2 regions of the Microbacterium sediminis genome follow, and region 1 is predicted to be linked to the other one. Evidence: predicted binding sites of a transcription regulator. Region 1 holds the regulator's gene; the other holds the start of a gene.
The links. The regulator LexA, encoded in region 1, represses DNA repair genes until DNA is damaged. The targets are predictions, from matches to a motif close to TCGAACANNTGTTCGA.
Positions count from the first base shown of each region.

Region 2: a site for LexA is predicted at 5,409-5,424, ahead of ruvA (Holliday junction branch migration protein RuvA). Genes of this name have one in related genera too.

Region 1 covers NZ_CP038256.1:1,957,443-1,965,990, reverse strand. Annotated here, with positions in the region: gene dapF (diaminopimelate epimerase) at 1-643, shown strand, start outside; gene E3O41_RS09375 (class I SAM-dependent methyltransferase) at 674-1,312, opposite strand; gene hflX (GTPase HflX) at 1,439-2,959, shown strand; gene E3O41_RS09365 (DUF2809 domain-containing protein) at 2,974-3,387, shown strand; gene E3O41_RS09360 (S9 family peptidase) at 3,391-5,358, opposite strand; gene lexA (transcriptional repressor LexA) at 5,412-6,107, opposite strand; gene E3O41_RS09350 (LysM peptidoglycan-binding domain-containing protein) at 6,345-6,716, shown strand; gene E3O41_RS09345 (histidinol-phosphate transaminase) at 6,751-7,872, shown strand; gene hisB (imidazoleglycerol-phosphate dehydratase HisB) at 7,916-8,521, shown strand; gene hisH (imidazole glycerol phosphate synthase subunit HisH) at 8,518-8,548, shown strand, end outside.
Region 2 covers NZ_CP038256.1:1,339,536-1,348,083, reverse strand. Annotated here, with positions in the region: gene E3O41_RS06390 (RelA/SpoT family protein) at 1-455, opposite strand, end outside; gene secF (protein translocase subunit SecF) at 511-1,500, opposite strand; gene secD (protein translocase subunit SecD) at 1,500-3,215, opposite strand; gene E3O41_RS06375 (preprotein translocase subunit YajC) at 3,248-3,637, opposite strand; gene ruvB (Holliday junction branch migration DNA helicase RuvB) at 3,734-4,774, opposite strand; gene ruvA (Holliday junction branch migration protein RuvA) at 4,767-5,387, opposite strand; gene ruvC (crossover junction endodeoxyribonuclease RuvC) at 5,592-6,149, opposite strand; gene ndk (nucleoside-diphosphate kinase) at 6,242-6,658, opposite strand; gene E3O41_RS06350 (DUF4233 domain-containing protein) at 6,692-7,078, opposite strand; gene E3O41_RS06345 (bifunctional folylpolyglutamate synthase/dihydrofolate synthase) at 7,075-8,427, opposite strand; gene ileS (isoleucine--tRNA ligase) at 8,424-8,548, opposite strand, start outside.

The DNA of each region.
Region 1 (8,548 bases):
CGACGGATCGAAGGCCGAGATGTGCGGCAACGGCGTCCGCGTGTTCGCGAAGTACCTGCTCGACACCGGCCTGGCCGCGCTCGAGCCCGGCTCGACGCTTCCCATCGGCACGCGCGCCGGCGTCCGCGACGTCACGCGGAGCGAGACCGGCTTCCAGGTGGACCTCGGCCGCTGGCGCGCGACGCCGGGGGAGCCGACCGTCCGCGCGCGCGGCATCGACGTCGCCCGACCGGGCCTCGGCATCGACGTCGGCAACCCGCACGTCGTCGTGGCGATCGCCTCGGAGGACGAGCTGGCGAGCCTCGACCTCACGGTGCAGCCGATCGTCGAGCCCCTGCCCGAGCACGGCGCCAACATCGAGTTCGTCGTGCCGCAGGAACCGCTCGTGCGCGACGGCGTCGGCCACGTGCGCATGCGCGTGTTCGAGCGCGGCGTGGGCGAGACCCTGAGCTGCGGCACGGGCGTCGCGGCGACCGCGCTGGCCGTGCGCGAGTGGGCCGGGCAGGGCGCCCCGAGCCACTGGCGCGTCGACGTGCCCGGCGGGCGGCTCGGGGTGCGCATGTTTCCGGCCGAGGACGGCGAGCACGTCGCCCTGTCGGGACCGGCCACGCTCGTCTACACCGGCACGGTCACGCTGGCCTGAGGCCGCGCGCCGAACGCTCGAGGGCTGACGCTAGAGCGTCTCGATCGGCGCCGTGGCGGGATCGCCGTGGCGGCGCACCTTCAGCACGCGGAACCCCTTGGCGGTCGCGGTGCGATACACGCTGTACCCGTCGGCGAACGTCGCCGCCAGCCAGCGCTGCAGGGAGTCGGATCCGAGATCCCGTTTCACGACGAGGTAGGCATCGGAGCGCTCCGCCAGCCGCGGGATCCACGTCTCCAGCAGCTCGTGCAGGATCGACTTGCCCACGCGGATCGGGGGATTCGAGCGGATCGTGCGGAACGAGACGTCGGAGGGGACCTCCTCCGGCCGGACGGCGCGGACGTTCGACAGCCCGAGCTCGTCGGCGTTGCGCCGCACCAGGTCGAGCGCGCGCTCGTTGACGTCGACCGCCCAGATGCGGGCGTGCGGCGACAGCGTCGCGAGCGTGAGCGAGATCGGCCCCCAGCCGCACCCCAGGTCCAGGAAGTCCCCGCCCGCGGGCGGCTCCGGCATGCTGTCGAGCAGGACCTTCGTGCCGATGTCGAGGCGTTCGGGGCTGAAGACACCGGCCGCGGTCGTCAGCTCGACCTCACGGCCGGCGATCGGGATGCGGATGCGCCGAAGGTTCTCGGCGCTGGCGGGCGTCTCGCTGAAATAGTGATCCGCCATAGGCGTCCACCGTACCGGAGAGCACCGCCTCGCTCCTACGCCCAGATCCGAGCAGACCACCACCTGCCGTTATCCAGCTGGATCGCATATCCTGAAGGGCTTGCATCGCACACAGACAGGGAGCGCATGACGGAATCCACGTCGTCCGAATCGTCCACCACTCACGAGGAGCTGATCGATCCGGTCGAGCGCGTGCTCTCGCACGCCGACACCCGATCGGGCGTGCGGGTGTTCGGCGCGGCCCAGGCGCTGCAGGACGAGGCGACCGCCTACGGCTCCGACGACGGCGAGCAGTGGGACCGCGAGGAGCGCCACGCGCTGCGCCGCGTGCCCGGCCTGTCGACCGAGCTCGAGGACGTCACCGAGGTCGAGTACCGGCAGCTGCGCCTCGAGAACGTCGTGCTCGTGGGCGTGTACTCCCAGGGCTCGCAGGTCGACGCCGAGAACTCCCTGCGCGAGCTGGCGGCGCTCGCCGAGACCGCCGGCGCCGTGGTGCTCGACGGCGTGCTGCAGCGGCGCCCGCACCCCGACCCCGCCACCTACCTCGGCCGCGGCAAGGCCGAGGAGCTCAAGGACCTCGTCGCCTCGCTCGGCGCCGACACCGTGATCGCCGACACCGAGCTCGCCTCGTCGCAGCGGCGTGCCCTCGAGGACGTCGTCAAGGTCAAGGTGATCGACCGCACCGCCGTGATCCTCGACATCTTCGCCCAGCACGCCAAGACCCGCGAGGGCAAGGCGCAGGTCGAGCTCGCACAGCTCGAGTACCTGCTCCCGCGCCTGCGCGGCTGGGGTGAGTCGATGAGCCGTCAGGCCGGTGGCCAGGTGGGCGCCGGCGGCGCCGGCATGGGATCGCGCGGCCCCGGTGAGACGAAGATCGAGCTGGACCGGCGCCGCATCCGCACGCGCATGGCGCAGCTGCGCCGCCAGATCCGCGACTTCGCCCCGGCGCGCGACGCCAAGCGCAGCGAGCGCAAGCGCAACACGATCCCGTCGGTCGCGATCGCCGGCTACACCAACGCCGGCAAGTCGAGCCTGCTGAACCGGCTCACGAGCGCCGGCGTGCTCGTCGAGAACGCGCTGTTCGCCACGCTGGATGCGACCGTGCGCCGCACCGAGACGAGCGACGGCCGCGTGTACACGCTCGCCGACACCGTCGGCTTCGTGCGGAACCTGCCGCACCAGCTCGTCGAGGCCTTCCGCTCCACGCTCGAGGAGGTCGCGGACGCCGACGTGCTCCTGCACGTCGTCGACGCCCACCACCCCGACCCGGCCGGGCAGATCCAGACGGTCCGCGACGTCATGGGCGAGGTCGGCGCGCGCGAGGTGCCGGAGATCATCGTCTTCAACAAGTCCGATCTCGTCGACGAGGCCACCCGTCTCGTGCTGCACGGGCTCGAGCCCAAGGCCGTGTTCGTCTCGTCGCGCACGGGGGAGGGGATCGATGAGCTGCGGCGCGTCGTGGAGGACGCGCTGCCGCTGCCCGAGGTCGAGCTGCGCGCCGTCGTGCCGTACAGCCGCGGCGATCTCGTCTCGGCGATCCACGAGACCGGTCAGCTGCTCGAGCGTCGGCACGAGTCGGAGGGCACGTTCGTGCACGCGCGGGTGAGCGCTCGCCTGGCGTCCGAGCTCGAGCCGTTCACGCTCTGAGCCGGGATCCGTCGGTGCGGGACGAGCGCGCGGCGCCGGTCGAGGCCGCGGCGACGGGCGCCGAGCGCACACGGTGGACCGCCGCGGCGGCCGCGGCGCTCACGATCGCGGCCGGCCTGGGCGTGCGTGCGTTCGGCGGCGGCGACGTGGCCAAGGACGCGGGGGTCGCGCTGTACGCCGTGCTCGTGCTGTGGCTCGTCGTGCTCGTCGCGCCGCGGATCCGAGCGGTGCTCGCGGGCGTCATCGCGTTCGCGCTGAGCGCCGCCGTCGAGCTGTTCCAGCTCACCCGCATCCCGGCGCAGCTGGCGGGCCACCCCCTCGCCCGGCTGATCCTCGGCACGACCTTTCACGGCCCCGACCTGGCGTGGTACGCGGTCGGGGCCGCCGCCGGCGCGCTGCTGCTGGCGGCCGTGCGCCGCCGCGGCTGAGCCTCAGTCCAGGGGCAGCGGCGCGACGCCGGGGGTGGAGAAGCCGAGCACGGCGCCGAGGAACGCCAGCTCCGCCTCGAACGCCCGCTGCAGCGTCTCGGCGCGGCGGAAGCCGTGGGACTCGCCCTCGAACAGGATGTACGCGTGCGGCACGCCGTTGCCGGCCAGCGCGTCGCGCAGCGCCTCGGACTGGCTGGGCGGCACGACCGGGTCATCGGCGCCCTGCAGGATCAGCAGCGGCGTGCGCAGCGTCTCGGGCCGCGACAGCGGGGAGCGGGCGATGTAGACGTCCTCGGCCTCCGGCAGCGGGCCCACGAGCCCGTCGAGGTAACGGGCCTCGAAGTCGTGCGTGTCCTCGGCGAGCCGGCGCAGGTCGGCGACGCCGTAGCGGCTGATCCCGGCCGCGAACACGTCGGTGTCGGCGACGGCGCACAGCACCGTCCAGCCGCCGGCGGAGCCGCCCTTGATCGCCACGCGCGCGCCGTCCGCCAGGCCCGCCTCCACCATGCCGGTCACCGCGGCCGCCGTGTCCTGCACGTCCACCACGCCCCACGCGCCGCGCAGCCGCTCGCGGTAGGCGCGGCCGTAGCCGCTGGAGCCGCCGTAGTTCACATCGAGCACGCCGATGCCGCGGCTCGTGAAGTACGACACCACGAGCGACTGCGTGCCCGAGACGCGGCTGGTGGGCCCGCCGTGGACGAGCACGAGGTACGGCGGCCGCTCCTCGGGCGGCGCGGTGACCTCGGGGTTCGTGGGGGGATAGTCGAACGCGTGCACCGGTCCGTTGGGGCCAGGGAACGTCATCGCGCGGGCGACGGACATCCAGCTCGGGTCGAGATCGCCGCTGGGCACCCCGCCGCGGACGGGAACGATCGTGTGGGCGTCGACGTCGAGCAGCCACAGCCCGCCCGGCACCGTCGCACCGGCGCCCGTGAGCAGCAGGCGCTCGCCGCGCACGTGGCGCACGAGCACGTCTCCGGTCAGCGGCGTGACGAGGCTGTCCTCGCCGCCGCAGGTCGGGTCGATCACGACGAGCGCGTCCGAGCCGTTCGTCTGGACCGCGACGATGCGGCCGTCATCGAGGGCGCCGTACCAGCGGGCGCCGAGGTTCCACAGCGGGCCTCCCGTGTCGGCGTCGGCCGGCATGATCGGCTCGGGCCCGATGGCCGTGAGGCCGTCGAAGCGGACCCAGTGCAGGTTCCAGCGCGCGTCCCCTCCCTCGCGCGGGATGTCGGCGACGAAGACGAGCTCGTGGTCGCCGGTCCACTCGGGCTGGAGCGCCGAGATGCTGCGTCCGTCCGCGCGGCCGCCCGCCACGACGGTCTGCTCCGCCACGCGGCCGTCGGCGCCGAGCGCGCCCACGCGCAGCTCGGCGGCGTCCCATGGCATGTCGGGGTGGTTCCAGGCGATCCATGCGAGCCGGCCGGCCCGCGGCGCGGGGTAGGCGAGGAAGTCGCTCCCGGCGACGACGCTCGTGATCGCGTCGGCGTCGTCCGCCCCCGATCCGTCGAGCGGGATGCGCACGATGTCGCGCGCCGGCACGGCGGTGCCGCTGTCGCGCTCGCGCACCGCCCAGAGCGCGCCCTCGGCCAGGGTCAGGTCGCCGTGCGCGCCGCCGCCGGCGGGCGTGAGCGGCACCGGCTCGTTGCCGGGGGTGAAGCGGTAGACCCGCTGATCGGACTGCTCGACGAAGTAGGCCGTGCCGCGGTCGTCGGCCGTCCAGGCGCCGCCGCCGTACTCGTGCACGCGCGAGCGCATGCTCCACGGCGCCGGCAGCAGCACCTCGGCCTCGCCCGTCTGCGCATCGCTCCCGGTGCGCAGCAGCGCCGTGCGGCCGCGCTCGGCCGGGATGCCCTCGCTCCACCAGATCTCGTCGCCGACGAAGCGCGCGCCGTCGAGGCGCAGCGACCCTCCCGCCACGTCGGCGGCGCTGATCGGGGACGGCCAGGATCCGTAGGGTGCAATCGTCACGCGTCCCAACCTAGGCGAGTCCCACCCGTGGTGCAGGTCGCGATATGCCGGGCTCAGACGGCGCGCAGCACGGCGACGACCTTGCCGAGCACCGTCGCTTCGTCGCCCAGGATCGGCTCGAACGCCGAGTTCCGCGGCAGCAGCCAGGTGTGGCCGTCGCGCTGCCGGAACGCCTTGACGGTCGCCTCGCCGTCGAGCATGGCGGCCACGATGTCGCCGTTCTCGGCCGTGTTCTGCGCCCGGACGACCACCCAGTCGCCGTCGCAGATGGCGGCGTCGATCATCGACTCGCCGACCACCTTCAGCATGAACAGCTCGCCCTTGCCCACGAGCTGGCGGGGGAGCGGGAAGATCTCCTCGACCTGCTGATCGGCGGTGATCGGCACGCCGGCGGCGATGCGGCCCACGAGCGGGACCATCGCCGCGTCGCCGACCGAGGGGGCGTCGGCGTCGACGTTCTCGCCCGACAGGCCGGGCAGGTCGATGAGGACCTCCATGGCCCGGGTCTTGCCGGGATCGCGGCGCAGGTAGCCGCTCAGCTCGAGCTGGCCGAGCTGGTGGGTGACGCTGGAGAGCGACTTCAGGCCCACGGCGTCGCCGATCTCGCGCATGCTCGGCGGGTACCCGTTGCGCTGAATGGAGCGCTGGATCACCTCGAGGATGGCCATCTGCTTCTCGCTGAGGTTCCGGCGACGACGCGTGCGCGGCTTGTCGTCGATGCCGGCGATGTCGGCCGCGGCGTCGCTCATCTCATGCTCCTCGTTCGAATGTCGGAGGTCACTGGTTACGTGTCCCTCGCCCTCGACAGTAGCGAATTCGTCGGGGTCTTCGGGAGATTTGTTCGAGCGTGTCGGTTCCGATCCGAATGTCGGGGGTTCCGAATACCGTTGACACGTTCGAACACTCGAAGATATACTCGGAACAGAGCTTCGCACCCCGCCTCCCGGCCGAGGCGGGTGCGAGGCCTCTCAGACAAGGAGCACGACATGAGCACCGCGATCCTCTCGGCAGGTCCCTCGGCACCCCGCATCGCCGCGCCTCGCACCCGCCTGCGCTTGACGGCGCGCGGGCGCCGCGTGCTGGCCGCCCTGGCGGCCGCTCCCGTCGTCGCCGGCCTGGCCGCCGCGATCATCGGCGGCGGCACCGCGCTCGCCTCGCGCGAGGACGGCGCGGGCGCCGAGGCGTTCGACATCGTCACGGTGTCCGCGGGCGACACGCTGTGGAGCATCGCGCAGGAGGTCGCCCCCGGGCACGACCCGCGCGACGTGATCTACGAGCTCAAGAACCTCAACAACCTCGCCGGTGGCATGCTCACCCCGGGGCAGCAGATCTCCGTGCCGGCCGCGTTCGGACACTGAGCGCGCACAGCCCGGCGGTCTTACCATGGTGTCCGTGACCTCGGACCCTGCCAATCCCGCTTCCGTGACCGTCGATCGAGCGATCGGACTCGACGACCTTCCCCTCCGCCCCGACCTGCGCGGGCAGAAGCCCTACGGGGCGCCGCAGATGCCGGTCCCGGTGGCCCTCAACGTCAACGAGAACACCCACCCGGTCCCCGACGAGGTCGCCGACGACATCGCCGACGCCGTCGCGCGCGTGCTGCGCGACGTCAACCGCTACCCCGACCGCGAGTTCACCGAGCTGCGCCAGGGCTTCGCCGACTACCTCGGCCACGGCCTGGCGCCGGAGCAGATCTGGGCCGGCAACGGATCGAACGAGGTGCTCCAGCACGTCCTGCAGGCCTTCGGCGGCCCGGGGCGCACGGCGTTCGGCTTCGCGCCCACCTACTCGATGTACAGCCTGATCGCGCGCGGCGTCGGCTCGGAATGGATCGCGGGCACCCGCGGCCCCGGCTTCGCCATCGACGCCGACGACGCGGCGCGTCAGGTCGCCGACGCCCGTCCCGACATCGTGTTCCTCTGCTCGCCGAACAACCCCACCGGCACGCCCCTGTCGCTCGACGTGATCGAGGCGGTCTACGACGCCACCGACGGCATCGTGATCGTCGACGAGGCGTACTGGGAGTTCGCGCCGCGCGAGGAGCAGTCGGCGCTCACCCTGCTCGAGGGGCGCCCGCGGCTGGCCGTGTCACGCACCATGAGCAAGGCGTTCGCGTTCGCCGGCGCGCGCGTGGGCTATCTCGCCGCCGATCCGGCGTTCATCGACGCGCTCCGGCTCGTCCGGCTGCCGTACCACCTGTCCGCGCTCACCCAGGCGGCGGCCACGGCCGCGCTGCGTCACGCCGACACGATGCTGCACACGGTCGAGGAGATCGTGGAGCAGCGCAATCGGATGTCGGCGACGCTCGAGGCCCTCGGCTACACGGTCTACCCCTCCTGGACGAACTTCGTGCTCTTCGGCGGCGTCGCCGATCCGGCCCGCACCTGGGAGCTGCTGCGCGAACGGGGCATCCTCGTGCGCGACATCGGCATCCCCGGCCACCTGCGCGTGACCGCGGGGACCGAGGAGGAGACGACCGCGTTCCTCGAGGCGCTCGCGGAGATCGGCAACTGACGACTCCGAGGAGCCTCCCGACGCGCGGAACTAGACTCGAGTCATGACGACCGCGCGCACCGCCAGCCGTGTCCGCTCCACGAGCGAGTCCTCCGTCGAGCTCGAGCTGAACCTCGACGGCACGGGGCACAGCAGCATCGACACGAGCGTGCCGTTCTTCGATCACCTCCTCACGGCGTTCGCGAAGCACTCGCTGACCGACCTCACCGTGAAGGCGACCGGCGACACGCACATCGACGCGCACCACACCGCCGAGGACGTCTCGATCGTCCTGGGCCAGGCCATCCGCGAGGCGCTGGGCGACAAGGCCGGCATCTCCCGCTACGGCGACGCGCTCGTGCCGCTCGACGAGGCACTCGCGCAGGCGGTGGTCGACATCTCGGGCCGCCCCTACCTCGTGCACACCGGCGAGCCCGCGGGCTTCGAGCACCACCTCATCGGCGGCCACTTCACCGGCTCCCTCGTGCGCCACTCCTTCGAGGCGATCGCGTTCAACGCGGGCCTGACGGTCCACGTGCGCGTGCTGGGCGGCCGCGACCCGCACCACATCGCGGAGGCCGAGTTCAAGGCCTTCGCGCGCGCCTTCCGGCAGGCCAAGGCGCTCGACCCGCTCGTGCAGGGCATCCCGTCCACGAAGGGCGCGCTGTGACCGAGCGTCCCCTCGTCGCCGTCCTCG
Region 2 (8,548 bases), 620 kb from region 1:
ATGTCCTTGGACATCGCCACGATCATCTTGCGGACCGTCTCGGCCTGCGCGCTCTCGCCGTACTTGACCTTGTCGAGCTTGGTGACGCCGTCGACGAGCAGGCCCACCTCGTCGCCGAACTCGGCCTGGAGCTCGTCGAGCGCGTAGCCGGTGTCCTCGACCGTGTCGTGGAGCAGGGCGGCCGCGATCGCGCGCGGACCGAGGCCGAGATCCGCGAGGATCTGCGCCACCGCGAGCGGGTGCGTGATGTACGGCTCGCCGCTCTGGCGCTTCTGGCCGCGGTGCTTCTCGTCGGCCACGCGATACGCGTGCTCGATGACCGCCAGGTCTCCGCGGGGGTGGTTCGCCTTGACCGTGTTGATGAGCTTCGTCAGGTCGGCGTGGCGGGGCGCCCGCGAGAAGATGCGGGGCACGAGCCGCCGCAGCGAGGACGTGGACTGCAGCGTGTCAGCCATCGGACGCCTCCCTCCCCGTGCGGACTCGATCATCCTACGCCCGCGCCCGGAGGGCTCAGGCCGCCCGAACGCCACGCTCGCGGGCGTCGCGCACCCGCGCGTCACGCTGGCGGATCGCCGGCTCGTTCTCGCGCAGGAGCGAGTAGAGCGGCGCCGCCACGAACAGCGTCGAGTACGTCGCGACGATGATGCCGACGAAGATCGACAGCGAGATGTCCGAGAGCGTGTCGGCTCCCAGCCACAGCGCGCCGATGAAGAGGATCGCCGCCACGGGCAGGGCGGCCACGATCGAGGTGTTGATCGAGCGGACCAGCGTCTGGTTGACCGCGAGGTTGACCGACTCCCCGAACGTGCGGTGCGAGATCTGCCCGTCGTCGCGCGTGTTCTCGCGGATCTTGTCGAACACGACGGTGGTGTCGTAGAGCGAGTACGCGAGGATCGTGAGGAATCCGATCACGGCCGCGGGCGAGACCTCGAAGCCGACGAGCGCGTAGATCCCGATGGTGACGACGAGCACGTCGACGACGCCGATGATCGCCGCGACCGACATCTTCCAGGTGCGGAAGTAGATCGCGAGGATGAGGAAGGTCAGTGCGAGGAAGATCCCGAGGCCCCACAGCGACTGCCGGGTGACGTCGGCGCCCCAGGTCGGGCCGATGAACGACGAGGTGATCTCGTCGGCCTCCACGCCGTAGGCCTCGGCCAGCGCGTCGGTGAGCTCCACCGTCTGCGCGTTGTCGAGCTGCGAGGTCTGGACGCGGATGTCCGATCCGCCGATCGTGGTGACCTTCGCCTCGGAGCCGGGGACGATCTCGTCCACGACGTCGGAGGCGAGGAGCTGATCGGTGGTCGACGGCGACGAGATCGTGAACTGCGATCCGCCGGTGAACTCGATCGACGGCGAGATGCCGCGCACCAGCAGCACGAGCACCGAGGCCGCCACGAGCGCGATCGCCACGAGGAACCAGAGGTTGCGCTTCCCGACGAACGGGAACGAGGTCTTGCCGCTGTAGAGGTCATTGCCGAGCTCGTTCATGGAACGCATCAGGCGTCTCCCTCCCCCGGCGTGCCGGTACTCTCGCGCGCGGCCAGCTCGGCGGCACGCTTGCGCTCGGCGATCGTCTGGCGGCGCTCGGCCTCGCCCTGCGACCGCTTGGCCCGGGCGACGGGCGCGACGGTCCGCTTGAACTCGGCGCGGCCGCGGTACACGGCGCCCAGGCCCGCGGGGTCAAGACCCGACAGCGGGTGGCCGCCGCCGAAGAACCGCGTGCGGGCCAGCAGCTGCATGACCGGGTGCGTGAAGATCACGAAGATCAGCACGTCGATCGCGGTGGTGATGCCGAGGGTGAAGGCGAAGCCCTTCACCGTGGCGTCGGCCAGGATGTACAGCACGATCGCGGCGAGCACGTTGATCGACTTGGAGATGTAGATCGTGCGCTTGGCGCGATCCCAACCGTCCTCGACGGCGGCGGTGATCGACTTGCCGTCGCGCATCTCGTCGCGGATGCGCTCGAAGTACACGATGAAGGAGTCGGCGGTGAAGCCGATCGTCACGATCAGGCCCGCGACGCCCGCCAGCGACAGGCGGTAGCCCAGGCGCCACGACAGCAGCGTGAGCAGCACGTAGGTGAGCACGCCCATCACGACGAGCGACGCGATGATCACGGTGCCCAGCGCGCGGTACGACAGCAGCGAGTACAGCGCCACGAGCACGAGGCCGATGAGACCCGCGAGCAGGCCGATCTGCAGCTGCTGCTCACCGAGCGTGGCCGAGATCGTGTCGGAGCTGACGACCGTGAAGCTCAGCGGCAGCGCACCGAACTTGAGCTGCTCGGCGAGGGCGGTGGCCGTCTCCTGCGTGAAGGTGCCCGAGATGCTGGGGCGACCGTCGAGGATGACGGCGTTCATCTGCGGTGCCGAGATGACGGCGCCGTCGAGGATGAACGCGAACTGGCTGCGCGGATCGTTCGCGCCGGCCTGGCCGATGCTGTACAGGCGCTGGCTCACCTGGCCGAAGACCTCGGTGCCGGCGTCGTCGAGGTCGAGCTGCACGGCCCACTGGCCGTTGTTCTGCTGCAGCGTCGAGAAGGCGTCGTCGATCGCGTCGCCCGTGATCTCGACGGGGCCGAGGATGTACTTCGATCCCTGGTCGTCGCAGGCGATGACCGGGTCGTCGGCGGGGGCCGAGGCCGGGTCGACATCGGGGTTGGCGCAGTCGTACGCCAGGAATCGTGCCCACAGGTAGTCGGAGACCCAGTTGGGGTCGGAGCCGTCGGTCGGCGCCACGCTCGGCGTGGCCGGCAGCGCGGTGTCGGCGCTCGGGTACGGCGTCTCCTCGCCGTCCTCGCCCACGAACGTGTTGGCGGCGGCCGCGGCGTAGATCACCGATCGCAGCTCGAGCTGCGCGCTGGCCTCGATGCGCTCACGCGTCTCGTCATCGACCGTGCCGGGCATCTGCACGACGATGTTGCGCGTGCCCTGCGTGGTGACCTCGGCCTCCGAGACGCCCGAGGCGTCGACGCGCTGGCGGATGATCGAGACCGCCTGCTGCATCTGCTCGCCGGAGGGGTCGGCACCCTCCGTCTGCGCCTCGAGCACGATCTGCGTGCCGCCCTGCAGGTCGAGCGCCAGCTCGGGAACCCACGAGGACTGCTGGAACACGTACACGCCCAGCGCGTTGGCGCCCGCGAGCACGGCGATCAGGACGAGAAGTCCGGTGAGGGCGCGCCACGCACGGCGCACAGGGGTCGGTGTCGCCACGTCTCAGCTTTCGGCCGGAAGGGAGGGGTGGGTCAGTTCTTGGTGTCGTCGTCGCTCGGGAGCTTCTCGACGCGCTCACCGTTGAGCGAGTACCCCTCGTCGGCCGTCTCGGTCGTCTCGTCGTCCTGCACGGTCTCGTCGGCGGCGGCCGGCGTGGCCTCCGGTGCGAGGTCCACGGCCTGGGCGTGCATCTCGGCCACGACGCCCGGGGCGATCTCGACCTTGGCCGGCTGCGTGAGGTCCTCGGCGTCGAACTCCACGAGGGTGCCGAACAGGCCGGAGCGGGTCATCACGCGCGCGCCGGGCACCATCTTGGTGCGGCGCTCCTGCTCGAGCTCCTGGCGCTTCTTCGCGTTGCGGCGGCCGTTGATGAACATGAAGACGAGCATCGCCGCGAGGACGACAAGGAGGATCAGATTCATGTCCATGGGGATACAGCGACCTTTCGGGAGGGAGCGCCCGCCGGCTTCGGCTGAGCGAGAGAAGACACCGGTCGGGCCGGCGCAAGCCTTCAGCGATTATAGGTCATCGATCGGGAGCGACCCCGGCGCACCGAGCGGGTGCGCCACACCGAGGTGCGCGTAGGCCTCGGGCGTCGCCACGCGCCCGCGCGGCGTGCGCCCCATGAAGCCGATGCGCACGAGATACGGCTCCACGACGCTCTCGACCGTGTCGGGCTCCTCGCCCACCGCGACCGCGAGCGTGCTGAGGCCGACCGGCCCGCCGCGGAAGCGCCGCACGAGCGCGTCGAGGACGGCGCGGTCGAGGCGGTCCAGGCCGATGGCGTCGACGTCGTAGAGCTCCAGGGCCGCCCGCACGTCGCCGAGCTCGGGCGCCGCGCCGTGGGCGTGCACGAGCGCGTAGTCGCGCACGCGGCGCAGCAGCCGGTTCGCGATGCGGGGCGTGCCGCGCGAGCGCCGGGCGATCTCGGCCCGCTCGCGCCCGCCCAGGCCGACCCCGAGGAAGCCGGCGGAGCGCTCGATCACGCGCTCCAGTTCCTCGGGCTCGTAGTACTCCAGGTGCGCGGTGAAGCCGAAGCGGTCGCGCAGCGGATTGGGCAGCAGGCCCGACCGGGTGGTCGCGCCCACGAGCGTGAACGGCGCCAGGTCGAGCGGGATGCTCGTGGCGCCGGCGCCCTTGCCGACCATGATGTCGATGCGGAAGTCCTCCATCGCGAGATAGAGCATCTCCTCGGCCGAGCGGGCCATGCGGTGGATCTCGTCGATGAACAGCACCTCGCCCGGCATGAGGCTCGACAGCAGCGCCGCCAGATCGCCGGCGTGCTGGATGGCCGGCCCGCTCGACATCCGCAGCGGCCGGTTGCTCTCGTGCGCGACGATCATCGCCAGCGTCGTCTTGCCGAGGCCCGGGGGCCCCGCCAGCAGGATGTGGTCGGCGGGCCGCTCCTGGATGCGCGCCGCGTCGAGCAGCAGCTGCAGCTGGCCGCGAACCTTGTGCTGGCCGACGAAGTCGGCGAGGCTCCCGGGACGCAGCGCGCCCTCGATGGCGAGCTCGGTGTCGTCGTGCGGCTGCGGCGAGGCGATGTCGCGCTCAGACACGCGCGCCCCCGTTCGCCGGGCCGAGGGCCGCGAGGGTGAGGCGCAGCAGCGCCTGCATCGATGCGCGATCGGCCTCGCTCGCCGACTCCGCCGCCGCCGCGACGGCCTCGCTCGCCACGCGCTCCGGCCAGCCGAGCCCGGCGACCGCCTGGGTCACCTGCGCCAGCACGTCGGCGGCGATGCCGGCCGGCGACGCGGCGGGCGCGGCCTGCGGCGGCGCGAGCTTGCCCTGCAGCTGCACGGCGATGAGCTTGGCGGTCTTGGGGCCGATGCCGCTGACCTTGCGGAACGGCTTGTCATCCTCGAGCTGCACGGCCTCCGCGATCTGGTCGATGCTCATGGCGCCGAGCACGCCGAGCGCCGACTTGGGGCCCACGCCGCTCACGCCCAGCAGGATGCCGAACACGTCGAGCTCGGCGCGGGTGGCGAAGCCGAACAGCGACAGGGCGTCCTCGCGCACGATGAGGTGCGTGTGCAGGGCCAGTTCCTCCCCCGCGCGGGCGCGGCGCGCCACCTCGGGCGTGACGGCGACGCTGAAGCCGACGCCGCCGACATCGAGCACGACCGAGTCGAGGCCGGCGTGCAGCACGGCGCCGCGGAGGAACGAGATCATGAGGCCAGCCTAGGCCGACGTTCGCACATCCGTTCGAGACACGCGCGCCGCGAGCTCATCGCTCCGGACCCGGCCCCCTTCCGCGACACGGCATCTTCGCGCCGAAACCGAGTGCCTGCGTCCCAGTCTCGGCGCACAGAAGCTGGCTCGGCGCAAAGATGCGGGCGCGGCGGAACGATGCGGGGGCTCGCGAGCACGGCCGGCTCAGCGGCGGGCCGGCGCGCGGCGGGAGCGCTTCTCGGCCTCGGCCCAGGCGCGCTGCGCCGGCGTGAGCGAGCCCGCGGCGGCCGCGGCGGCGGGGGCGCCTCGCCACGCGTGACAGAGGGCGAGGGCGAGGGCGTCGGCGGCATCGGCCGGCTGCGGCAGCTCGTCGAGCCGCAGCACGCGCGCCACCATGTGCTGGACCTGGGCCTTGTCGGCCGATCCGTACCCCGTGATCGCCGCCTTCACCTCGCTCGGCGTGTGCATGGCGGCGGGGATGCCGTGCTCGGCCGCGAGCATGAGCGCGACGCCGGACGCCTGGGCGGTGCCCATCACGGTCTGCAGGTTGTGCTGCGCGAACACGCGCTCCACCGCGAGCACCTCGGGCCGGTGCTCGGCCAGGGCCTCGCGAATGCCGCGCGCGATCGTCGCCAGCCGCTCGGCGACCGGGGCATCCACGGCCGAGCGGATCACTCCCACGTGCACGAGGCGCGCCGATCGGTCCGGCGCGACGTCGACGATCCCGACGCCGCAGCGGGTCAGGCCGGGGTCGATGCCCATGACGCGTCGCGTGCTCACCCTGCAACGCTAAGCGCCCCCGCCTACGAGCCGATGAGGCGCGCGGACGGGGGCGCAGCGAGCGGGTTCCGGCGTCAGGCGAACCAGATGCCGAGCTCGCGCGCGGCCGACTCGGGCGAGTCCGATCCGTGCACGAGGTTCTGCTGCACGGCGACGCCCCAGTCGCGGCCGAAGTCGCCGCGGATCGTGCCGGGGGCGGCGGTGGTCGGGTCGGTCGTGCCGGCGAGCGAGCGGAAGCCCTCGATGACGCGGTTGCCGGCGACGCGGATCGCGACGACGGGGCCGGACATCATGAACTCCAGCAGCGGCTCGTAGAACGGCTTGCCCTCGTGCTCGGCGTAGTGCTGCGCGAGCAGCTCGCGGCTGGGCTCGACGAGCTTGATGTCGACGAGCGCGTAGCCCTTCGCCTCGATGCGGGCGAGGATCGCGCCGGTCAGGCCGCGGGCGACGCCGTCGGGCTTGACGAGGACGAGGGTCTCTTCGGTGGCCATGGTGGTCCCTTCGTGTGTGGCGTGTCGGGGAGGTCAGTCGGAGGTGCCGGCTCGCTGGGCGGCGACGCGGCGCTCGATGCGGGCACCACCGATCGTCGCATATGCCCACATGCCGCCGAAGATCAGGGCGATGAGCAGGATCGCGGGAACGAGGAACGCGCCGAGCGCGACGACGGCCTGCAGCGCCCAGCCGACCGCGTATCCCCACGGCCAGCGCAGCAGGCCGGACGTGGCGAACATGAGGACGGCGACGACCGAGCCGGCGACGATCCCCCACCACGACGGCACGCCGTCGGGAAGGGCGCCGAGCCCGTGGATCGTCAGGCCGCCGAGGAAGACGACGATCGCCTCGAAGACGAGCACGACCTGCCCGAGCTTCTCCTGCAGCGGACGGTAGCGGCGGGGCCGGGGCGTGCTCATGCGCTCCAGCCCGACTTCCAGTCCTCGGTCTCGGCGAGCGCGAGCGCCTCGCCGGCGAGCACGACGGATCCGGTGATCACGACGCCGCGCTTCTGCCCGGACGCGGCCCATTCGCGGGCGGCGTCGGCGGCGTCGCCGAGGTGCGGGTGCACGGTGACGCGCAGGCCCGCCGACTCGACGAGATCGGCGAGGTCATCGGGCGAGCCGGCGCGATCCGAGTCGGGCACCGTGGCGAACACGTGCGTCGCGATCGGCGCCAGCTGGGCGACGATGCCGATCGCGTCCTTGTCGCCGAGCACGCCGAGCACGAGGCCCCACTCCTCGAAGTCGAACGCCTCGCGCAGCGCGCGCGCGAGCGACGCCGCGCCGTGCGGGTTGTGGGCCGCGTCGACGACGACGGTCGGGTCGATCCCGACCAGCTGCAGCCGGCCGGGCGAGGTCGCCTCCTGCAGGCCCTCCGACAGCACGTCGTCGGCGAGGGCCTGGCCGGCGTCGCCGATGAGCGACTCGACCGCGGCGATCGCCAGCGCGGCGTTCTCTCCCTGGTGGCGCCCGTACAGCGGCAGGTAGTGCTCCGCGTACTCGCCCGCGAGCCCGCGCACCGTGATGAGCTGGCCGCCGACCGCGAGCTTCTGGTCGTCGAGGGCGAACTCGGCCCCCTCGAAGGCGATCGTGGCATCCTGCTCGGCCGACACGCGCCGCAGCACGGCCTCGGCCTCCGGCGCCTGGCGCGCCGAGACGACCCGGGCGCCGGGCTTGATGATGCCGGCCTTGACCTCGGCGATCTTCTCGATCGTGTCGCCGAGCCGATCCGCGTGGTCCAGATCGATCGGCGAGAACACCGCCACGTCGCCGTCCGCGGTGTTGGTGGAGTCCCAGGCGCCGCCCATGCCCACCTCGAGCACGAGCACGTCGACGGGCGCGTCGGCGAACGCCACGAACGCGAGCACCGTGAGCAGCTCGAAGAACGTCAGCGGCTCCTCCCCCCGCGCCTCCAGCTCGGCGTCGACGATGCCGACGAACGGCTCGATCTCGTCCCACGCGTCGGCGACCGCGGCATCGGCGATCGGCTGCCCGTCGATCTGGATCCGCTCCGTGAACCGCTCCAGGTGCGGGCTCGTGAACAGGCCCGTGCGCAGGCCGCGGGCGCGGATCAGGCTCTCGATGATGCGGGCCGTGGACGTCTTGCCGTTCGTGCCCGTGATGTGCACGACGCGGTAGGTGCGCTGCGGGTCGTCGAGCAGCTCGAGCACGCGCGCGGTGCGCTCCTTGCGCGGCTGCACCCAGCGCTCCCCGGCGCGGGCCAGGAGCGCCTCGTAGACGGCGTCGGCGCGTTCGCGGTCGTTCATCGTTCCTCCACCTCGACGGCTGCGATGACCACGCGGGTCACGGCGACCTGGAAGTCGCCGGCGTTGGCGTACGTCCCGGCCGGGATCGTCGCGATGTGCTCGGCCCCGCCGTCGATCGTTC